4 regions of the Psychrobacillus sp. NPDC093200 genome follow, and region 4 is predicted to be linked to each of the others. Evidence: a T-box and tRNA genes for the amino acid it is inferred to sense, from the RefSeq annotation. Region 4 holds a T-box; the other regions hold tRNA genes.

What was found. A T-box is a leader RNA that pairs with one kind of tRNA and senses whether it is charged. The one in region 4 lies ahead of argS (arginine--tRNA ligase), so its partner is inferred to be a tRNA-Arg.
Region 1: it encodes a tRNA-Arg, which carries the amino acid that the T-box ahead of argS (arginine--tRNA ligase) is inferred to sense. The anticodon was not compared.
Region 2: it encodes a tRNA-Arg, which carries the amino acid that the T-box ahead of argS (arginine--tRNA ligase) is inferred to sense. The anticodon was not compared.
Region 3: it encodes a tRNA-Arg, which carries the amino acid that the T-box ahead of argS (arginine--tRNA ligase) is inferred to sense. The anticodon was not compared.

What each region holds. Positions count from the first base shown of each region.
Region 1 covers NZ_JBNNVC010000003.1:169,908-173,075, forward strand. Annotated here, with positions in the region: gene ACQKNZ_RS14335 (TPM domain-containing protein) at 1-224, opposite strand, end outside; gene ACQKNZ_RS14340 (catalase family peroxidase) at 423-1,364, shown strand; tRNA gene ACQKNZ_RS14345 (tRNA-Arg) at 1,463-1,534, opposite strand; gene clpP (ATP-dependent Clp endopeptidase proteolytic subunit ClpP) at 1,710-2,306, shown strand; gene ACQKNZ_RS14355 (hypothetical protein) at 2,364-2,648, shown strand; gene ACQKNZ_RS14360 (HPr family phosphocarrier protein) at 3,060-3,168, opposite strand, start outside.
Region 2 covers NZ_JBNNVC010000002.1:240,190-243,357, reverse strand. Annotated here, with positions in the region: gene ACQKNZ_RS08840 (hypothetical protein) at 1-267, shown strand, start outside; gene ACQKNZ_RS08835 (VOC family protein) at 489-872, opposite strand; tRNA gene ACQKNZ_RS08830 (tRNA-Arg) at 1,284-1,357, opposite strand; gene ACQKNZ_RS08825 (metallophosphoesterase family protein) at 1,434-1,940, opposite strand; gene ACQKNZ_RS08820 (XTP/dITP diphosphatase) at 1,955-2,548, opposite strand; gene rph (ribonuclease PH) at 2,545-3,168, opposite strand, start outside.
Region 3 covers NZ_JBNNVC010000002.1:248,014-251,181, reverse strand. Annotated here, with positions in the region: gene ACQKNZ_RS08885 (GNAT family N-acetyltransferase) at 197-727, shown strand; tRNA gene ACQKNZ_RS08880 (tRNA-Arg) at 1,421-1,494, opposite strand; gene ACQKNZ_RS08875 (Ger(x)C family spore germination protein) at 1,695-2,843, opposite strand; gene ACQKNZ_RS08870 (spore germination protein) at 2,827-3,168, opposite strand, start outside.
Region 4 covers NZ_JBNNVC010000004.1:127,067-130,234, forward strand. Annotated here, with positions in the region: gene ACQKNZ_RS15970 (GNAT family N-acetyltransferase) at 1-716, shown strand, start outside; T-box leader at 803-1,019, shown strand; gene argS (arginine--tRNA ligase) at 1,071-2,750, shown strand; gene ACQKNZ_RS15980 (DUF418 domain-containing protein) at 2,797-3,168, opposite strand, start outside.

The DNA of each region.
Region 1 (3,168 bases), on a different contig from region 4:
ATATTATCGATAATCATGACAACCATTTGAGCAGTGGTTCCTTGTTTCAATCTGCTTCCTAATCGCTCTATTTCTAGATTAGTTTCATCAGCTAGATAACCTTCTAAATCTACTAAATAGGAATCTCTCGGAACATTAGGAATGTTAGATGCGGCTCCTGTCGTTACCGGTAATAATAGAGAAACAAATATTATACTAACTAGCAGGTGTATGGATTTTTTCATTAGCAACTCTCTCACCCCCTCCCTTTTATCTTTTCTAAGTTTCTATTATTACTTTATTCCGAATATGCGAATCTAATTCATTAATTATAAAAACTATCTTTAGAAGTTTCCCCGAAAGCTTTCTTCCCGTTTTGTGGGTTTAATATAGGAAAAGAGTGGTAATGATGAATAGACTGCAATAAAAAAGGAGGTAAAAACATGGAACAATTACATAAAGAGGATTTAACTCCAAAGGAAGCGGTGGATGCACTCGAACAAATTCAAGGAAAATTTCCTGGAGCAAGAAGAGCCCATGCAAAGGGAGATATGTATGAAGCGGTATTTCATCCGAATGGCAATGCGGTACCTTACACTGTAGCGCCTCACCTTCATAGAGAAGCTGTCTCCGCAACCATCCGTTTTTCCAATAGCCCGCCTAACCCTGCTTCGATAGATTATCTTACCCCGGCAAAAGGACTGGCTGTTCAATTTCAGCTAGCAGATGGCAGTATCACCAATTTAGTGAGTGCTACTGTGCCTATGTTTGTCACTAGCAGCCCTAGAGAATTTATAGATATGATTGAAATATTCACTGATGAAAAAACAGGAATCAAAACTATTGATAGAGGTCTTGCCATGGTAGAGCTGCTCTCTAAAAAATATCCACATAGCAAAAACGTAATACAAATCATTAAAGAGCAGGCAAAACAGCCGCCAATAAGTTACGCAGAGCTCCATTATTATCCTATACATGCCTTCTATTTCGTCAATAAAGACGGTGTTCGTCAGGCGATTAAATATGAATGGGTTCCTGTTAAAGAAACAAAGGACCCTGCTTTGACAAGTAAATCTCTTTCAGCTAATTATTTGACCGAGGAACTAGATAACAGATTAAACCAGGCGCCAGTCGAGTTTGATCTCTTTATCCGCTTAGCGGAGGATGGAGATAATCCAAACGATGCTACAGATATGTGGCCAGAGGAAAGAAGAAAAGTGAATATTGGTCGTTTGGAAATCAAAAATAAAATACATCCTAAGGAAGACATTGTTTTTGATCCAACGATTGTACCGGAGGGCATAGAGCTAACAGATGATCCTATACTACACTTTCGTAGTGGCGCATATGCTGAATCATATGAAAGGAGAAGTAAAAATGAGTAAGGAAAATGCAGGGCACTAAAGCTCGACAAAGCATATACTTTCATATCTTGTAAATAAAAAAACACTCGAAGAATTCGAGTGTTTCTAAATGTTATGGACGCCCCTGGAGGGAATCGAACCCCCATCTCAAGAACCGGAATCTTACGTCATATCCATTAAACTACAGGGGCAAGCGACCTTTCTATTATACAAATGGAATAGGAATAATTCAAGTCAACATTTCTAAGCTTAATATTTGACCTTCCTTGACCATTCCATGTATGATAAAGTTACAACTGAGGTAGAATTTCTCAGTACACAAATAAAAATAAAAAATATAACCACCTTTGAAGGAGGCAATCCAGGATGAATTTAATTCCTACAGTTATTGAACAAACAAATCGCGGTGAGCGTGCCTATGACATCTATTCAAGATTGTTAAAAGACCGCATCATCATGCTTGGTAGTGCGATTGATGACAACGTGTCAAACTCTATTGTTGCTCAGCTTTTATTCCTAGAAGCGGAAGATCCAGAAAAGGATATCTCCATCTACATCAATAGCCCAGGCGGAAGTATCACTGCTGGTATGGCTATCTACGATACAATGCAATTCATCAAACCAGACGTACAAACTATTTGTATCGGTATGGCAGCATCAATGGGTGCTTTCTTACTTACTGCTGGAACAAAAGGCAAGCGCTATGCACTTCCAAACGCAGAGGTAATGATTCACCAACCACTTGGTGGAGCTCAAGGGCAAGCAACAGAAATCGAGATTGCTGCTAAACGCATCTTGTTCTTACGCGATAAATTAAACCATATTATGTCTGAGCGCACTGGTCAGCCACTTGAAGTAGTTTCAAGAGACACAGACCGCGATAACTTCATGACAGCAGAACGTGCAAAAGAATATGGTCTAATCGATCATATCATCGCACGCAGCGAAATGAAAAAAGACTAATAATGCCATGAAATCCAAGCGAGCTCCTGTTCGCTTGGATTTTTTTGTAACTTAGTAATGAAAGGTTGTGTAACTATTCTATATCAAATAACTTCTTTATTAATCATTCTATTTTTAGTCATCTATACCTTCAGCCTACAAAGAAAAATTAGAAAATTAGAAGAACAGCAGGACCTTCATTTTACCGGTGACGAGGATTTAGAAAAACAAATTCTAGAGATGAATAATAACGGCAGTAGCCTAGTGGAAATGGTCAAATTCGTTCGAAATGAAACAAATTTAGGGCTAGTTCCTGCAAAAAAATACGTAGATAAGATCATTAACAACGATTTTTCTTCCTAGTATGAGCGTGTTCGTTTCTTCGAACACGTTTTTTTTATAGATAAAGCAATCTATTTTTTCAACTCCCGACTATTGCCTAAAAATTTTAAATGAAATTATAATCACTTCATAAAAGAGTTTACTTTATATTCTCTTAAAATTGAATAGTGAAGCATGACGGAAATTAGATATCTTATTTTTCCCCATACGACTTTCTCTTTCCTACACAACCTATGATTGTAGCGGCAGGCGGCGACTCTAGTGGGATCAGTGAGGCAGATAAGACATCACAACCGCGCGCGTAAGCGACGGGTGATGGCTTATCGCACCCCCCTTGGAAAGCGACCGCCTATAGCGGAAATCTACCAAAAATTAATATTAAAAAAGCTGCCATACAATCCATACTGGATCATACAACAGCCTTACGATTAATTATTCTGCTTTAGAAATGAATTTAGCTAGTGATTCTACTGCTTCTGCTTCGTCAGAGCCCTCAGCACTTAAAGTGATGGTAGCACCCTTGCTTATCGCTAAGCTCATG
Region 2 (3,168 bases), on a different contig from region 4:
TTGAAACCAAGAAAACGGGCTGACATCCTTTTGAAATTCGGAGAGTTTCAAGAAGCTGATGAACGGGAGTTGATCATCACCAATAAAGCAACCAAGGCTTCTCATGTTACTTTTACACTGACTGTAATGTCGGCAATGGTAATTATGATACTTTTCACAAGTCACATTTATCTTCATCCTGCATTTCCTATATATTTATTTGCAGGAACAATAGTGGCTTCCAGCATTGCTTATGCTATTACATGGTGTATAGAATATTATAAGTAAAAAAATTGCACTGAGGGTAAACTCAGTGCAATTTTACCATTATATTCCATAATAAAAAACATTATAGTATTGGAAATCCTCTTCTACAATTTCTTTTACAAATGAAAAGAAAATTTCGCCAAAAACTGCCTCGTTAGTTTAAATAGTAAACCACCATGAAATCTACATTGTTTTAATTAAATATTATCACCTTACTTTTTAACCAAAGCACTCACTTGTATTTAACTGATACAAGTACATACCATCAAGATATTACCATCAGGATCTTTAAAGGAAAACTCTTCTAAATCAGGATGAATAATAATTTCAGTTACTATCTCCGCACCCATTTTAGTGACATGGGCAAACGCTGCGTTAATGTCAGAAGCACTAAGATTAAAGAGTGGCTGATTTGATGGGATAAATTTATAATTTTCCTCAAAAATATGGTTATCAAGGGTTATTCCAGGGCGTCTGTCACCCATATTTAAAGTATATACAGGTCCTATATGATTCCCCTCTCTTACTTGCAACCCAAGTAATTCACTGTACCATTTTATTGAACGTTCTAAATCCGACACATGAACAAAAATTGTATCAATCCTATTTTCAATTGTTTTAAACAAGTGAGCACCTCCAAAGATTTGATATCAAATAATTCTATATAACTATTAAACAATCCTGCTAGTAAATTTGATAATCAATTCCTGAATGCTAAACATTTCGCTTACATTGTTATGAGGAGTGATAGTACAATTTGTATCCGAAAAGGCTGGTCATAAAGATGTAGAAACGCATTTAATTATTATTTTCTAGTGTTAAAAGAAATGACTAAAAAGGAGGAAAAAAATCTTTAGATACTCCCCTTCCAACACAGACGTAGGCTATAGAATATGTTACAAATATGTAGTATTGGTATTCAAAATATAATAAAATCCTCTAATGTTAAATAAATAGAAAAAACGCTTTAAAATGTTGTTACAACAACATTTTAAAGCGTTTAATCATTTTTAAAACCTATTCAATTACATTTATTACGTCCCAGGAGAGATTCGAACTCCCGACCGACGCCTTAGAAGGGCGTTGCTCTATCCAGCTGAGCTACTGAGACCAAGTACTCCCCCACCACACAGATAGGAAAGACAAGATTTATTATATAATCATAACAAAAAAATGTCAACGGTATTTCAAGAAGTTTTTAAATTAACATTTTCAATCAGTTTATGTTCCGAAGAAAAGAATAGAACTTGCCAAAGGTTTTCTTTCTTTTCTACGATAGAATAACTTTTTTCTTTGCGTCCCCTTGGCTCATGTAGACTTCCAGGATTGACGAACAGGATACCGTTTTGTAACTCTGCACCTAGCATATGAGAATGCCCAAAACAGACTACAGTAGCGCCCACTTCCTGCGCTCTATAACTCAGTGGCAATATTGTAGATTTTACTTGGTGTCGATGTCCATGTACGACCAAAATCTTTTCATTGTCCAAAGTAATGAGTTCCTCTTCGGGAAAGCTAGAATAGTAATCACAATTACCTCCAACAATGAAAATGGATTTCCCCTCAAAGTAAGAGGCATCTAATTCACTGTCTCCACAATGAATTATTGCTTGTACTTCATCTTGATGGACTTGAATTACCTCTTCCATCGTTACAGTATCCTTATGTGTATCACTCATAATCAATATTTTCAAGAAAATTCACCACCTTATAATAAAGCGGTTAATTTGGATTGTAATTGCTTGATAGCATTTCCTCGGTGAGAAATTGCTCCTTTTTCTTCAGCTGAAAGCTCGGCCATCATTTTATTCTCGGATGGAACAAAGAATACAGGGTCGTATCCGAATCCGTTGTTTCCTTTTCTCTCTTGAGCAATGGCACCTTCGCATGTTCCTCTAACAGTAAAAGGTTCCATAGTTGGTGATGCTACAGCAATCACGCAAACGAAGCGGGCTGTTCTTTCGGATTCTTTTGTGTCTCTAAGCTCTTCTAGCAGTTTTGTAATGTTTGCCTCGTCACTCTTCTCTTCCCCAGCATAACGAGCAGAATAGATGCCTGGACGCCCATCCAGTGCATCTACCTCCAGCCCACTGTCATCTGCAATGACGATTGACTGTAAATGTTCAGCCAAGGCAGTAGCTTTTAAAAGTGCATTTTCTTCAAATGTAGTTCCTGTTTCTTCTACATCCATGTCCTCTGCAACGTCATGTAAAGTCAGAACTTCATACCCTAATGGGTTGAATAATGCTTCAAAATCCTTTGCTTTTCCTTTATTTTTTGTTGCAATAATAATTTTTTTCATTCGGTTATCGATCCTTTCTCTCCAATTTTAGATGCAAGGTCTCCTAATGCAGATCGTTGGATATCCATTAATTGTTGAATACCTATTTCTCCAAATTCAAGAAGCTCTAACAGTTCTTTTTTCGAGAAGGTTGCTTCTTCTCCGGTGCCTTGTAATTCCACATACTCACCGCCGCTAGTTTGAACAATATTCATATCAACAGATGCTGAAGAGTCTTCCACATAATTCAAATCAAGAACGACACCAATCTCATCGACGATTCCTACACTTGTTGCAGCTAAGAATTCTACGACCGGGAACTTAGCCAGCTGCTTTTGTTCATAAAGTTTTCCTAATGCAATCGTTAAAGCAACGAATGCTCCAGTTATACTTGCAGTTCTAGTTCCACCATCCGCTTGAATTACATCACAATCTACCCAAATTGTTTTTTCGCCTATTACTTCTAGGTCCACTACAGAGCGCAATGCTCGTCCAATTAGACGTTGTATCTCCATTGTACGACCTGTAACCTTCCCTTTGGATGATTCACGCTGAGTGCGTGATTCTGTTGCACGTGGCAGCATAGAATATTCTGCAGTGATCCAGCCCTTGCCTTGTCCTCTTAAAAAAGGTGGTACTCG
Region 3 (3,168 bases), on a different contig from region 4:
TCATTCTTTAACCCTTACCTTTTTAAGGACACCCTAAAATTCTAGGGCCTAGTGCCCGCAAAAGCTGTGATTTTCTATTTTAAAGTTCCTTTAATTGTTTACTCAATGTATAATAAAACTAAACTCGAAGGGACTGAACTATGCGCAGATGGCAATATTTTTCATCCAACTGATTAAAAAATTGGAGGTAAAAGTATTGATAAATGAACTACAAACTCAAAGATTACATTTAAGGAAAATGGAAACATCAGATTCACCTAGCTTATTTAAAATTTGGTCTGACCCAGATGTTACTAAATTCATGAACATCTCTAGCTTTACACACGAAGTTCAAGCAGAAGAAATGATTGAAATGTTTAAGGAATTGGCTCAATCTAGCAAAGCTATTCGTTTCTGTATAATTGAAAAAGAATCCAGTGAAATAATTGGCACGTGTGGTTTAAATTCGATAGACTTTGAAAATGAGAAGGCCGAAATAGGTTATGAAATTGCTAAAACCTATTGGGGCAAGGGATATGCTACAGAGGCTATTTACACGTTGAGTAATTATGCTCTAGAAACATTAAAAATAAATAGAATTGAAGCCAAAATAGAACCTGCAAATGTAAATTCAATTAACGTTTTAAAAAAATTAAATTTCACATTTGAAGGAACATTAAGACAATACGAAAAATCAAAAGGAAACTTAATAGACATCAATATTTATTCACTATTAAAAACGGATTGAAGTTAAATTTTTCTTACCTATATCTCTCGAGATATAGGTTTTTTTCTCATATTGTTGTCCTATTAGGTGCCCTTATTTTCTATCCTAAGTTACTTCACAGTTTGGTTCTAATACGCCTTAACACTACAATGTTTTTAAAATTTTCATCCAATTATCAATACCTGCATAGGTTTGGATTACTACATTATTTTTATCTATCATGATATTATGTTCTCCTAAAACTTATACTTATTCCACCAATGTTAACCTTAGATATGATTTAGTCGTTTGTAAGGTTTGTTTGATTGGATGACCTCATGGGATTCAACCACAATTACATTGTATCTGTTGTAATATCCTTTTTAAAATCTACTCTTGTAATCTCTAAACAGTTTTATGTATCCATTGTATTCTGTAATTGTTCTTTCTCTAAATCCACTTAACTGCATTTACTGCTACAAGATCTCCATTACATCTCTAAGTGTTACCTTTTTTTTATGGGTTGCTGCTTTACTGCGAGTTGAAATAAGCTAATTTCCTGCTTACTTCAAAAATACTGTTTGTCTTTGTCACACTGATTCCTCCATAAATTTAAGATAGAAGAATCAGTGTAGGGACAAAAAAAGGATACTGTCACAGTGTTATAATCTGTGTTAGCATCCTTTATCTGTATCAAGCCCTGTCACATCAAAGCTTGAATTGTGTTTAACTGTACGTCCCAGGAGAGATTCGAACTCCCGACCGACGCCTTAGAAGGGCGTTGCTCTATCCAGCTGAGCTACTGAGACAATATTTTCTTTCCTTAATAAAATATTGGAAAGACAATATATATTATCTAATAATAATAGGATAAAGTCAAGAGGAATTCAATTTTTTTATAAAATAATTGGAAAGGAACTCAACTTTATCCTTACTCTCTATCGCACTACCTCTAAAATATTGTAAAATTCCCTGCTGAGATTCTGCACCTAATCAAATAATCATTAATCTATTCGACAGTTTCTCTGAATGATTTTCTACCTGAGTATACCTTATTGACATCTACGGTAAGATTACTAATCGAGTTCTCTGTTAACGGTACTTTTCCATCCTTTTGGATCTTTCTCCAAGCTTCTAGATCCTTTCGATACATATATTCTGACAGTCGATATATATCCACATCTATATCCAATGCTTCTAAGTAAGTTTCTTCAACTTCTTTTTTTATTTGCTTCTTTACAAAAGAGCGTACCTCCTTCTCTGTTATTGTACCTTCAAAACCACTTAACAAAGCGTTCATATTTAATTTAATATCAAATTTTACTTCTTCCCCTTGTATTTTCGGCTCTACATCTATTTTCAGATTATCTATTACAATCGTAACAAACTCATCCTCCCGAGGAACTGTGATTTCTCCTCTTTTTGTTTCCTTGGACATCCATTGTAGACCATTAATTTTATCCCCTGTTATAAATCCTTTAAGATCCTTTGGTGTAAGAACACCTACACCATCAAACTTTGGCAATTTATCTTTTTCTTTTTCAGAATTCCATTTTTCATCTATTTTTATAAACGGAATGTTCACTTCATGGCTAGGTTCATTTAATCGGATAACTAGTTTTCGAAAGTCTATTGGCTCTACAAAAGACTCTTGCTGATAGGAGCTCATCGGGTCTGCAAGCTTAAGTCGCGTCATTGCATTATTGAATAATGGATTAAGCAGTAATACTTCCTCCACAGGATCTTTCGTCGCATAAACCCACGTTTGGTATCTAATCTCTCGGTATCGTAAAAAAGAGTTTATGATTGTATTCGCTCGCCCTTCTTTTAATGCCTCTTCTGAAAAAACTAAATACGTCATATGTCCCCAAAATAGTTTTAAGTCCATGGATTGATATAAATCAAAGAAAGCCTCTTCTACGGTGTTGCCTTTAGCCCTACCAACTTCCGCTTGGATAGCATCCTGATTTGGTTGCTCTGTTTTTGCAATATTAACGAAATCTACAATTTGAGCAAATACCTCATATTTACCGTCTTTGTAATCTATACCTACTCCGTATATATACCGAATTTTGTTAGGCTCATCCGAGTCCCAGCAGCTTGTTAATAGAGGAAGGATGCAGCAGATTATGCATAATTGTTTAATTCTTCTTTTCATCTTCTGCTCCTCCGGTTCGTGTTGCATCCTGCGGATCAAGTGAATGAGGACGGTCCTTATATTCAGTAGCTCGTGGCCTGAATAAAGACTTTTTAATAGTTGACCAGCTGAGGTCCGTTGCAATATTCATATAAGACACACCGAATATTCTCATGCTTGATAAGTAGAGAAGCAAGAGATACAACGAGACGAAAAAACCAAACAATCCAAGTATAGATGTAATGAGAATCATAATGATTCGTACAACACTAACAGAAGTAACAAGGGATTGATTGACAAGTGTAAAAGTAGCGATAGTAGATATAGCAATAACAACAATCATTGC
Region 4 (3,168 bases):
TGATGGCTACTATTGAGGAGGATGGAGAGTTATTGGCACTTTTCCAGATGACTCCACCACATCCACTTAATATTATTTTTGTCGATTTAAATAAAATCGAAGCGTCAATCGATTTATGTATTGAAGAGATTTTACAACGTGGTATACATATAAATTCGATCATAAGTGTAAAGGAATGGGCTATTCGCTTCGCGTCAAAATGGGAAGAGAAAACGGGACAAGCAAATTCACTATTAATGGACCAGGGATTATATCGATTAAATAAAGTGGATGATACGCTAGAAAATAGCCCAGGATCTTGGAGATTTGCTAATAACGATGATGCTCCATTAATAGAATCATGGTATAGCCAATTTGAAGAAGATACTGGACTTCCTAGTACTGCTAAAGAGGAAATAGCCCAGAGAGTGACTGCTATGTTGAATGGACAGGAGGTTTTCTTATGGGAGGACGATGGAGAGATTGTGTCTATGATGAAGAAGGCTAGACCATCAACTCATGGAGTGACTGTTTCTATGGTATTTACTCCTAAAGAAAAGCGACGCAAAGGTTATGCAAGAACAATGGTAGCAGCCTGCAGCAAGGAGCTTTTAAAGGAATATGACTTCTGTGTTTTATATACCGATATGTTAAATCCCACATCCAACAAAATATATCAAGAAATTGGTTATCAAAAGTTGATGGATTCAGTTCATTTAAAGCTGGGGAATAGATGAGATAGTAAATGTTAGATAGATAAGGAGACATTTATTCACATATTGACTTTAGTATTTGATTCGATTAAAATTAGTGAAAATTCATACACAATTCGATGATAAAGAGAGTATCTGATGAGATAATGATTAGCGAGTCAGGGGTAGTGAGAGCCTGATACAGGACTTTTCAGAGAAACGCACTTTGGAGAAGCTTTTTGAACTAGAGTAGAAAAGATCGGGGAAGTCCTCGTTAATAACGTTAAAGCGGTCACAATATGTGACAACTAGAGTGGTACCACGGGAATTTCAGCTCTCGTCTCTTCATAGAGATGAGAGCTTTTTTATATGGAAAAACAAAATGGAGGGTGAATATATATGGAACTATTAAAGCAAATTGCTATTTCGATTGAGACTGAGTTAGAAAGTAAGTTAACAGTGAAAGAAATACAAATGCTTTTAGAGAAACCAAAGAACATTGAATTAGGAGATTTAGCATTTCCTTGTTTTACGCTAGCGAAATTATATAAAAAATCACCACAGCTTATCGCTTCTGAATTGGCAAAACAGGTGAAGAGTTCACTTATTGCTAATGTAGAGGCAGTAGGGGGCTATTTGAACATCTTTTATGACCAGAAAACTATTGCGAAAGAAGTGTTAGGGGAAATACTTAAAAATCAAAACAATTATGGCCAGCTACCAATGAAAGACGAACAAGTTACTATAGACCTTTCCTCACCAAATATTGCTAAGCCATTCTCTATGGGACATTTACGTTCAACTGTAATCGGAAATGCTCTTGCCAATATTTCTGAGAAAAATGGCTACAAAGCTGTTCGTATTAATCATTTAGGTGATTGGGGAACTCAATTTGGAAAGCTGATTGTTGCTTATAAGCTATGGGGAGACAAAGAAAAAATTGAAGCCTCCCCAATAGAGGAATTATTGAAAATCTATGTAAAATTCCATGAAAAGGCTGAAGTGGATGAAGAGCTCAATGTTGAGGCAAGAGCTGCCTTCAAGAGTCTAGAGCAGGGTAACGAAGAGGCACTACAGCTTTGGAAATGGTTCAAGGAAGCCTCTCTTAAAGAATTTCAATATATCTATGAATTACTAGGAATTCAGTTTGATTCCTTTAATGGAGAAGCATTCTATAATGACAAAATGGAACCGGTCGTCAAAGAAATAGAAGAAAAGGGTTTGCTCGTGGAATCTGACGGGGCGTTAGTAGTCGAGTTAGAGAATATGCCACCATGTTTGATCAAAAAAACCGATGGAGCTACTCTATACGCAACGAGAGATTTAGCTGCAGCCTTGTATCGTCAAAATAACTATGCCTTTACTAAAGCATTTTATGTAGTCGGCAACGAACAATCACTTCACTTTAAACAGCTTTTCAGTGTGCTTCAAAAAATGGGCTATGAGTGGGCAAAGGACTGTCAGCATGTACCTTTTGGGATGATGCTTAAGGATGGTAAGAAGATGTCGACTCGTAAAGGAAAAGTGGTTTTATTAAAAGAAGTCTTAAACGAAGCTATCGAGGAGGCGAAAAAAAGTATTGAGGAGAAAAATCCTTCACTTCTTCACAAAGAGGAGGTTGCTAAATCAGTTGGAGTAGGGGCCGTCATCTTCCATGATTTAAAAAATCATCGTATGAATGATGTAGAATTTTCTCTGGAGCAAATGCTTAACTTCGAGGGTGAGACTGGACCCTATGTTCAGTACACTCACGCACGCATAAACTCACTCCTTCAAAAAGGTAAGTTTGAGACTAATAACATGAGTTTTGAAGGACTAGGCGAACCTGGATGGCCAACGATAATGACACTTCAAGGCTTTCCACAGGTTATCCAGAAATCCTTTGAACATGCAGATCCATCACTTATCGCAAAATATTGCCTAACGCTAGCTCGCCATTTCAATAAATATTATGCGAACACAAAAATATTAGTTGATGATGAAACAAAGCAATCGAAGCTGACGCTTTGTTATGCGATTGCCATAGTTTTAAAGGAAGGGTTATGTTTACTTGGGATAGATGCTCCGGAGCAGATGTAGAAAAACCCCACTGTCTTGCTGACAGTGGGAATTTCTTCAAAGCTTCTTACTTGCTAGCCTTATGTTTGAACCCTTTACCTCTGTAAAATAACCTCCAAACATATTCTAAGGGACCTGATTGAAACTTTAAATGTTTAATCCAAAGATAGCTAAGTAAAAACTGAAATATATAAATGGACATAGCGATGATAGTGGTTTGCCAAAGCTGAATTTCTCCAAATAAGCCCAGACCATAGCTATAAAATAAGAGGCTACAAATCACGGATTGTAAAATATACATACTAAAACCAAGCTTTCCAATGTAAGAAAAGAGTAATAGTTGTTCTTTATATTTTAGGAAAGCAAGACAGAAGAAACAAAGATAGCCTAGCATCAGTAATGGACCTGCTATAAATACACCTATCATTTCCAACATTAG